Regions from separate parts of the Streptomyces nanhaiensis genome, predicted to be linked through region 1. Evidence: riboswitches for the same ligand, from Rfam matches in the RefSeq annotation. Region 1 holds a riboswitch; the other holds the start of a gene.
The links. A riboswitch is a leader RNA that binds a small molecule or an ion and turns the genes downstream of it on or off. The one in region 1 is predicted to bind cyclic di-AMP.
Positions count from the first base shown of each region.

Region 2: another riboswitch for cyclic di-AMP. It lies ahead of ACLIYP_RS07630 (transglycosylase family protein); the one in region 1 lies ahead of ACLIYP_RS18155 (transglycosylase family protein).

Region 1 covers NZ_JBKJFM010000081.1:1,159-5,709, reverse strand. The annotation lists gene ACLIYP_RS18155 (transglycosylase family protein) at 54-779, opposite strand; cyclic di-AMP (ydaO/yuaA leader) riboswitch at 786-956, opposite strand; gene ACLIYP_RS18150 (transglycosylase family protein) at 1,192-2,148, opposite strand; gene ACLIYP_RS18145 (cytochrome P450 family protein) at 2,344-3,561, opposite strand; gene ACLIYP_RS18140 (MFS transporter) at 3,729-4,551, opposite strand, start outside.
Region 2 covers NZ_JBKJFM010000018.1:34,503-39,053, forward strand. The annotation lists gene ACLIYP_RS07625 (NADP-dependent isocitrate dehydrogenase) at 1-1,801, opposite strand, end outside; gene ACLIYP_RS07630 (transglycosylase family protein) at 1,961-3,049, opposite strand; cyclic di-AMP (ydaO/yuaA leader) riboswitch at 3,056-3,229, opposite strand; gene ACLIYP_RS07635 (zinc-dependent alcohol dehydrogenase) at 3,955-4,551, opposite strand, start outside.

The sequences.
Region 1 (4,551 bases):
GGGCTGGCGCCGCCGGGTGACGGGAGCGGCGCCGGGGCGGGCACAGCAGGGGATCAGACCCGGAGCTGCTGGCCGGGGAAGATCAGGTTGGGGTCGTCGCCGATGACGTCGGCGTTGTCCTGGTGGATCCGCTGCCAGGTGGTGCCGTGGGCGGCGGCGATGGCGCGCAGCGTGTCGCCGGACTTGACCGTGTAGCCGGACTCGGCGCCGTCCCGGTGGTCGTCCGCCCGCTCGGAGGCGCCCCGCGGCAGCGACCCGGACTGCTTCTGGGACTGCTCCTGCGACTGGCTCCGGTACTGGTTCCGCGGCTGAGGCTGCGAGCGGTCGCGCGACTCGGAGTACGTCCGCCCGGCGCCGGGGCCGACGGAGCGGCCGCCGCCCGGGTCCACCTCGGCCGCGGGCCCGTCGGCGGTGAGGCCGCCCTTCTCGGCGCAGGCCCAGGCGCGCGGCCCCTGCATGGCCAGCAGCCGCTCGGCCACGGCGATCTGCTGCTCCCTGGTGGCCAGATCGGCGCGCGGCGCGTACCGGGTGCCGCCGGCGGCCTCCCAGCTGGACTGGGAGAACTGCAGACCGCCGTAGTAGCCGTTGCCGGTGTTGATGGACCAGTCGCCGCCGGACTCGCACTGGGCCACCCGCTCCCAGGTGTCGACGGAGGCGGCCGAGGCGCCCGGCGCGCCCGCCACCGGAACGGCGATGGCGGCGCCCGCGGCGCCCGTCAGCGCGGCCGCGCGGACGGCTCTGGCGGTGCGGCTGTCGTGCCCCTTGCCGGTGAACAGCATGGACGTCCCTTGTCTCACCGACGCCTGCGAGGTGAGCTGTCGGGTTCGGGCAGTGAGCAAGCCCGGCCGTCCGGGGCGCGGAGCCCCGGGCGACTTCACCCCAAGCCGCCTCGGACCGTGCGGTCCTGGGCGGCGCCTACCTGGTTCCCCCGCTCCTGCCATCGGCGCTGACGCGACGACTGCCCACCGGCCGCCGGCAGGATTCGGCGCTGCGGTCGGTGGCACTCGCGGTGCGAGCGACACGACGGTAAGCACACCGGGGCATACGTCTCAAAGCATGTCAGAAACCCGCGGTTCACCCTTTCTGACGCCCGCACGGATGGAACCCGCAGGTCAGGTGAGGAGCGTTAGGCCGGACAGGAACGACACGCCGCAGTCGCCCGGGAGGGTCATCCCGCAGGGCCGTCCGCGCTCATCCGAGAGTGAGCTCCTGTCCCGGCAGGATCAGGTCCGGATCCTCGCCCACGACGTCCTTGTTGCTCTCGTACAGCCCGCTCCAGCCGCCCGGCACGCCGTGCTCCTGGGCGATCGTCACGAGCGAGTCCCCGGGGCGCACGAGGTAGCCCTCGTCCGTCCCGCGGGTGCCCAGACCGCTCACGGTGCCCGCCAGCGCGGGGCGCTCGGCGCGGGCGGAGCGGTCGGCGGCCTCCCCGGACCGCTCGTCGCCGGCGGCCTCCCGGCCCTCCGGCGCCCGGCTCTCCGCCCCGCGTTCCAGCTCCAGTTCGCGCGGGTCGCGCTCGCCGCGGTGCTTTCCGGTGCCCTCTCCCGCCTCGGCGCGGGCGCCGTCCTTCGCACCGCCGTCCTTCGCGCCCTCGTCCTCGGCGCCGTCCCGTGCAGTGCCGTCCTCCGCGGCGCCGCCCTTCGGGGCCTTCCGCTCGTCCCCGGCGCCGCCCTTCGCGCCGCCGGACCCGTCCTCGTCCTCGCCGGCGGCCGGGGACTCCTCCTCCGCGTCGCCGCCCGGCAGGACGCCGTCCAGGAGGCCCCCGCCGCTCCCGCCGTCCCGCGCGTCCTCCTCCGGCAGGAGGTTGCCCGGGTCGATGGCCGGGGCCTCGCCGGTGGTGTCGTGGCGCAGCCCGGCATTGACGCCGCAGGAGGGCCAGGCCTCCGGCCCCTGGTCGGCGAGGATCTTCTCGGCCACCGCGACCTGCTGGCTGCGGCTGGCGAGGTCGGGGCGCTCGGCGTACGACGTGCCGCCGTACTGCTCCCAGATCTCCTGGGTGAGCTGGAGGCCTCCGTAGTAGCCGTTGCCGGTGTCGGCGCTCCACAGGCCGCCGCTCTCGCACTGCGCGACCCGGTCCCAGGTGTCGAGGTCTGCCGCCTGCGCGCCCGCCGCCCCGAGCAGGGGGATGGCGAATCCCGCGCCGGTCACTCCTGCCGTGACGAAGATGGCGGGAGCCTGGCGGGGGCGGCGGTGTCTACCGTTCCCGGAAAGCATGTGTGGAGCCTCTCGTGCGTGGACAGATGACAAGGTCGAGCGGTTGACGGCTGAACGTAGCGTCACCGGGCCGATCATCACAAGTCAGTGTCTCGCAGATCACGCACTGATCACGCACATGACTGTGCGTCACCCGCGCACCGGGTCGAACTCCACCGGCAGTTCGCGCAGTCCGCGCATGATGAGGCCGCCCCGCCAGCGCAAATCGGCAGGTTCCGCCGCGAGCCGCAGGTCGGGGAGGCGTCCCAGCAGGGCCGTGAGGGCGATCCGCCCCTCCAGCCGCGCCAGCGGCGCCCCCAGGCAGTAGTGGATGCCGTGTCCGTATCCGAGGTGAGGATTGTCACCGCGCGTGAGGTCCAGGGTGTCCGGGTCGGCGAACCGCGACGGGTCGCGGTCGGCGGCGGCCAGCACCACCAGCACCGGATCGCCGGTGGCGATCCGCTGTCCGCCGATCTCCATCGGCTCGGTGGCGAACCGCCAGGTCGCCAGCTCCACCGGCCCGTCGTAGCGCAGCAGTTCCTCCACCGCCGTCTGCAGCAGTGCGGTGTCGCCCGCCGCCGACGCCTCCTGGAACAGCCGCCGCTGCCCCGGGTGGCGCAGCAGCGCGTAGGTGCCGTTGCCGATGAGGTTGACGGTGGTCTCGAAACCGGCGAACAGCAGGATGAACGCCATCGCCGCGGCCTCGTTCTCCGTCAGGTGCTCGCCGTGGTCGCTCGCCCGGATCAGGCCGGAGATCAGGTCCTCGCCCAGGTCGCCGCGCTTGCGGTGGATCAGGTCGGCCAGGTACGCGCGCATCCGCTTCACCGCCCGGCCCACCCCGCCGCGCGGGCCGCCGCCGTGACGCAGCATCATGCCCGCCCAGTCGCGGAAGTCGTCCTGGTCCTCGGCCGGGACGCCGAGCATGTCGCAGATGGCGTGGATCGGCAGCGGGAACGCGAACTCGTGGATGAGGTCGGCGCTGCCGCGCGCCGCGAAGCCGTCGATGAGCCGGTCGGCCAGCTCCCGTACGCGCGGCTCGAAGGCCGCCACCCGGCGCGGGGTGAACGCCTTGGACACCAGCCGCCGCAGCCGGGTGTGGTCCGGCGGGTCGATGTTGAGCAGGTGCGTCATCAGGTTGGCGCTGCGCTCGCCCGGGATCCCCACCTTCCCCTTGCCGTGCGCGGCCTCGCTGTGGTGGACGGGGTTCTTGCTCAGCCGCGGGTCGGCCAGCGTCTCGCGCGCGTCCTCGTACCGCGTCACCAGCCACGCCTCCACCCCGCTGGGCAGCACGGTGCGGTGCACGGGCGCGTGCTCGCGCAGCCAGGCGTACGCGGGGTAGGGGTCGGTGGCGAACTCGTGCGAGAACAGGGCGGGTGGGTGAGGAGCGGCAGGAGCGGGCGGGTGAGGAGCGGCAGGAGCGGGCGGTACGGCGGGCGGGGGCGGGGGGCGGTCGGCGCCGGCGTTCTCGTGGTCCACGCCTCCGACGCTAACGCGGCCCCCGTACGCCCGGCGGAGCGGCCCGTACGCCCGCCGCCTCACCGGACGCGGCGGCCCTCCCCCGGCAGCGTCAGCGCGACCAGCAGCAGACAGCACCCCAGGACCACCGCACCGGTGCGGAAGGCCAGGGCGTAACCGGGGGCGAGGGCGTCCGGGGCGTCGCCGGTGATCCGGGAGGCCGCGACGGTGGAGAGCACCGCCAGCCCCAGGGAACCGCCCATGGTGCGGGAGGTGTTCACCATCGCCGAGACCACGCCCGCGTCCCGGTGCGGGGCGCCCGAGGTGGCCAGGGAGGCCAGCGGGGTGGCCAGCAGCCCGGTGCCGAGCATCGTCGTCACCCCCGGCCCCATCACCGTGGCCGCGTAGCCGCCGTCGGCGGCCATGACCGAGCTGAACCACAGGAAGCCGCACGCCGCCAGCGCCACGCCCGTCAGCGCGGTGTTGCGGGCCCCGATCCGGTGCATCAGCCGGGGCGCGAGCTTGGACCCGGCCACGACGCTGAGCGAGTGCGGCAGGAACCCCAGGCCCGCCTGGAGGGGCGTGTAGAGCAGCACGTTCTGCATGTACAGCGACATGAAGTACCAGGAGGAGACCAGCGCCGCGCCGCACACGAACATCGCGGCGTTGGCGGCCGACACCGACGGCAGCCGGAACAGGCGCAGCGGCATCAGCGGCGCCCCGGCCCGGGACTCCACCGCGACGAACACCCCCAGCAGCGCCAGGCCGCCCAGCAGGGGCACGAGCGTGACCGGCTCGGCCCAGCCGGCCGCCTCCGTCTGCACGATGCCGTAAGCCACCGCGCCGAGACCGCCGGTGACCAGCACCGCGCCGGGCACGTCGAGGCGGCGGGCGCCTCCGGCC
Region 2 (4,551 bases), on a different contig from region 1:
TGTCCCAGCGCAGGTAGTTCTCCTTGACCAGCTGCTGGACGTGCTTGGGCGCGGAGCCGCCGGCGCCGGTCTCGAACAGGCCGCCGCCGTTCATCAGCGGGACGACGGAGAGCATCTTGGCGCTCGTGCCCAGCTCGAGGATCGGGAACAGGTCGGTGAGGTAGTCGCGCAGCACGTTGCCGGTGACCGAGATGGTGTCCTCGCCGCGGCGGATGCGCTCCAGGGAGAACTTCGTGGCCTCCACCGGCGCCATGATCTCGATCCGCAGACCCTCGGTGTCGTGCTCGGCCAGGTAGGTGCGGACCTTCTCGATCAGCATGGCGTCGTGGGCGCGGGTCTCGTCCAGCCAGAACACCGCCGGGGCGCCGGTGGCGCGGGCGCGGGTGACGGCCAGCTTGACCCAGTCCCTGATCGGGGCGTCCTTGGTCTGGCACATGCGGAAGATGTCGCCGGCGCCGACCGTCTGCTCCAGCACGACGTTGCCGTCGCCGTCGGTCACCCGGACGGTGCCGGTGGCGGGGATCTCGAAGGTCTTGTCGTGGCTGCCGTACTCCTCGGCCTTCTGCGCCATCAGGCCGACGTTGGGCACCGAGCCCATGGTGGCCGGGTCGAAGGCGCCGTTGGCGCGGCAGTCGTCGATGACGGCCTGGTAGACGCCGGAGTAGGAGCTGTCGGGCAGGACCGCGAGGGTGTCGTGCTCCCGGCCGTCGGGGCCCCACATGTGGCCGGAGGTGCGGATCATGGCCGGCATGGAGGCGTCGACGATGACGTCGCTGGGGACGTGCAGGTTGGTGATGCCGCGGTCGGAGTCGACCATGGCCAGCTCGGGGCCCTCGGCCAGCTCGGCCTCGAAGGACTCCTTGATCTTCGCGCCCTCGGGCAGCGACTCCAGGCCCTTGAGGATGCCGCCGAGGCCGTCGTTCGGAGTGAGGCCGGCGGCGGCGAGGGTCTGGCCGTACTCGGCGAAGGTCTTCGGGAAGAAGGCGCGCACCACGTGACCGAAGACGATCGGGTCGGAGACCTTCATCATGGTGGCCTTCAGGTGGACCGAGAACAGCACGCCCTCGGCCTTGGCGCGGGCTACCTGCTCCTTGAGGAACTCGCGCAGCGCGGCCACCCGCATGACGGCCGCGTCCACGACCTCGCCGGCGAGCACGGGTACGGACTCGCGCAGCACGGTGGTGGAGCCGTCGTCGCCCACCAGCTCGATGCGGAGGGCGCCGTCCTCGGCGAGGACCGCGGACTTCTCGGTGGAGCGGAAGTCGTCCACGCCCATGGTCGCGACGTTCGTCCTGGACTCGGGGGTCCAGGCGCCCATGCGGTGCGGGTGGGTCTTGGCGTAGTTCTTCACCGAGGCGGGGGCGCGGCGGTCGGAGTTGCCCTCGCGCAGCACCGGGTTGACGGCGCTTCCCTTGACCTTGTCGTAGCGGGCGCGGATCTCCCGCTCCTCGTCGGTCTTGGGGTCGTCGGGGTAGTCCGGCAGCGCGTAGCCCTTCTCCTGGAGCTCGGCGACGGCGGCCTTGAGCTGCGGGATGGAGGCCGAGATGTTCGGCAGCTTGATGATGTTGGCCTGGGGGGTCTTGGCCAGCTCGCCGAGCTCGGTGAGCGCGTCACCGATGCGCTGCTCCTCCTTGAGGTACTCGGGGAAGACCGCGATGATCCGCCCCGCCAGGGAGATGTCGCGGCTCTCCACGGCGACACCCGCCTTGGCGGCGTAGGCCCTGACCACCGGCAGGAACGAGTACGTCGCCAGGGCCGGGGCCTCGTCGGTCTGTGTGTAGATGATGGTCGAGTCAGTCACCGGGTGCTCCGCTCCACGTCTGCAACATTGCTCGACATCAAGATATCCCGTGGAGGGCCTCCCCCCGAAAGGGCCCCGCCCCTTGTGGCGGCGCGTTCGCGCCGCCACAAGGGGCGGGGATGCGGGGGCGGGGCCGCCGGGCCCGCGGGCCCGGCCGTCTCAGTAGGGCCCGTTGACGTTGTCGATCGAGCCGTAGCGGTCGGCCGCGTAGTTGCAGGCCGCGACGATGTTGGCGACCGGGTCGTACTGGCTGTTGGCCGTGCCCGGGACGTGGTAGGCGTCGAAGGTCGGCTTGATGACCTGGAGCAGGCCGATCGAGGGGGTGCCGCGCTGGGCGTTGATGTCCCAGTTGTTGATCGCGTTCGGGTTGCCGCCGGACTCGCGGATGATGTTGCGGTGGATGCCCTCGTAGGTGCCGGGGATGCCGTTGGCACGCATGATGTCCAGGGCCTCGCGGATCCAGCCGTCGAGGTTGTTCGCGTAGGCCTTCGGCGAGGCCTGGGGCACGGTCTTCTTGGCGGCCGGGCGGGTCTGTGTCCGGTCCGCGCGCTCCGGGGCGCGCTCCTGTCCGCCAGCGGAGGAACGGGCGGACAGGGCCAGTTCCTGGCCGGGGAAGATCAGGTGCGGGTTGCCGCCGACGATCTCGCGGTTGGCGTCGTAGACGGCCTGCCAGCCGCCCTCGACACCGTGGCTGGTGGCGATCGAGTGGAGGGTGTCGCCGGAGGCGACGGTGTGGGAGCCGGCGGTGGACCCGCGCTCTCCCCGGGGCTTCGCCGCGGACTTCGCCCCGGTCTCCGTCCCGGCTCTCACCTTGGACTCACCGCGCGTCTGGGTGGCGGTGCCGCCGGCCGGGGCGCCGGAGTCCCGGCCGAGCCCGGCCGCGGGTCCGCAGGTGGGCCAGGCTCCCGGCCCCTGGAGGGCGAGCAGCTTCTCGCCGGCGGCGATCTGCTCCTCCTTGGTGGCCAGGTCGGCGCGCGGCGCGTACTCGGTGCCGCCGGCGGCCTCCCAGCTGGACTGGGAGAACTGCAGTCCGCCGAAGTAGCCGTTGCCGGTGTTGATGGACCAGTTGCCGCCGGCCTCGCACTCGGCGACCTTCTCCCACACCTCGGTGGAGGCAGCGTTCGCGCTGCCGGCGGCGACCAGCGGCGCGGCGATGCCCGCGCCGCCGGCGGTGAGCGCGAGGGAGACGCGCGAGAACTGACGGGATATCAGGGGTGTGCGGGGGCGGCGGTGACGACCACGGGACATGGGTGTGCTTCCTCTCCCACGCCTGCGGGGTTAGCTGTCGGATTCGGGCTGGAGTTGCCCGGCCGTTCCCTTCGCGTCAGGGGCTTCGGGAATCGGCTTCACCCCAAGCCGGGCCGCCGAAGGCGCGGCACGGCGCGTATGTGGTTTCCCCGCTCCTGCCGTGGTCGGCTGCTGCCTCTCCCCGGCCGGGCGGCAGGACTCGGCGTCCCGGCGGTGGAGCCCCCACCATGGGCGGCGAAGGCCAGGCCACATAAACACAGGGAATTCACGGAAGACAAGGCGCCGGAAATCCGACGGCCCCTCACTTTGTCACCGATCCGACAAACATGGCCGCCGTGCGTGTCCGGCAACCGGCCGGAAACCGGGGCGCGGAGGGCGGCACACCCGTCAAAACGCTTTCCGGCCAGGAATTTCGGCCGCCGGCAATTAAGGATCTCAGCGGCGGGCACACGAGGAGCACGAAGGTGTGATTCCCGGCACACCTCCCGAACGACCAGTCCTTTATGGGGCGTTGTTCACGACAGGAGCCATTGGCGAACATGGCTGCCATAAGTTCCCCACCGGGGTTTTTCGCCTCAATGGCCAATTGGACATCTCATAGGCGTTTTGCCGGTTTTCCGGTGTGCCCGCGAGACGGGGCGGACAGCGGAAGCGGCCCCTCGCACGCCTTCACGCGAGGGGCCGCTTCCGCTGCGCGGTCCGGCTGCGGCCCGACGGCGGCCCGGTTCAGGCCGCCGTCCGGGGGCTCGGCGCCCGGTCGGTGGCGCCCGGTCCCGGACTCGGCGGGCCCGCCGGAGCGGCCGGAGGCGTTCCCCCTCGCTCGGCGCGGGCCGTCCGCGGGCGCCCGGCGCGGTGGGGGCCGCCGGTCTCGCGGACCCGCTTCCCCGCGTACGCTGCCGCGGCGCTCACCTTCCCCCCGTCCGCCCGGTCCCCGCGGTGGTGGCCGCTCCGGTACCGGCCGCCTCACCGAGGCCGGGGGCGACCGAGCCGTGGCCGTCCACGCCGAGGGCCACCTTCGTCCAGCCCGACTCCCGGCGGTCGAACGTCCGGTACGCCTCGACGGCGTCGGGGACCTCGGCCCAGCGGGTCAGCAGCGGGGTGGGGTCCAGTTCGCCGGAGGCGACCATGGACACCAGGCGGGGCAGGTAGCGGCGGTGGTTGCAGTTGCCCATCCGCAGGGTGAGGTTCTTCATGAACGCCTCGCCGAACGGATAGTGCTCCACCTGCGGCGGATAGACCCCGATGGTTCCGACGGTGCCGGCCTTGGCCGCCATCCGCACCGCCCAGCGGGCCGCCAGCGACGGCGCGTCGCCGGGGACCCAGGTGTCGCCGTCGGGCCGCTGCTCGGGGGCGACCTCGTCGCGCTCGCGGTCGAAATCCTGCGCCTGCCCGGCCAGGGCCTCGGCGGCCGGGCCGCGGGCGGGACGCTCGGCGTCGACGCCGACCGCGTCGACCACCCGGTCCACACCGATGCCGCCGGTCAGGTCCAGGACCGCCTCGAC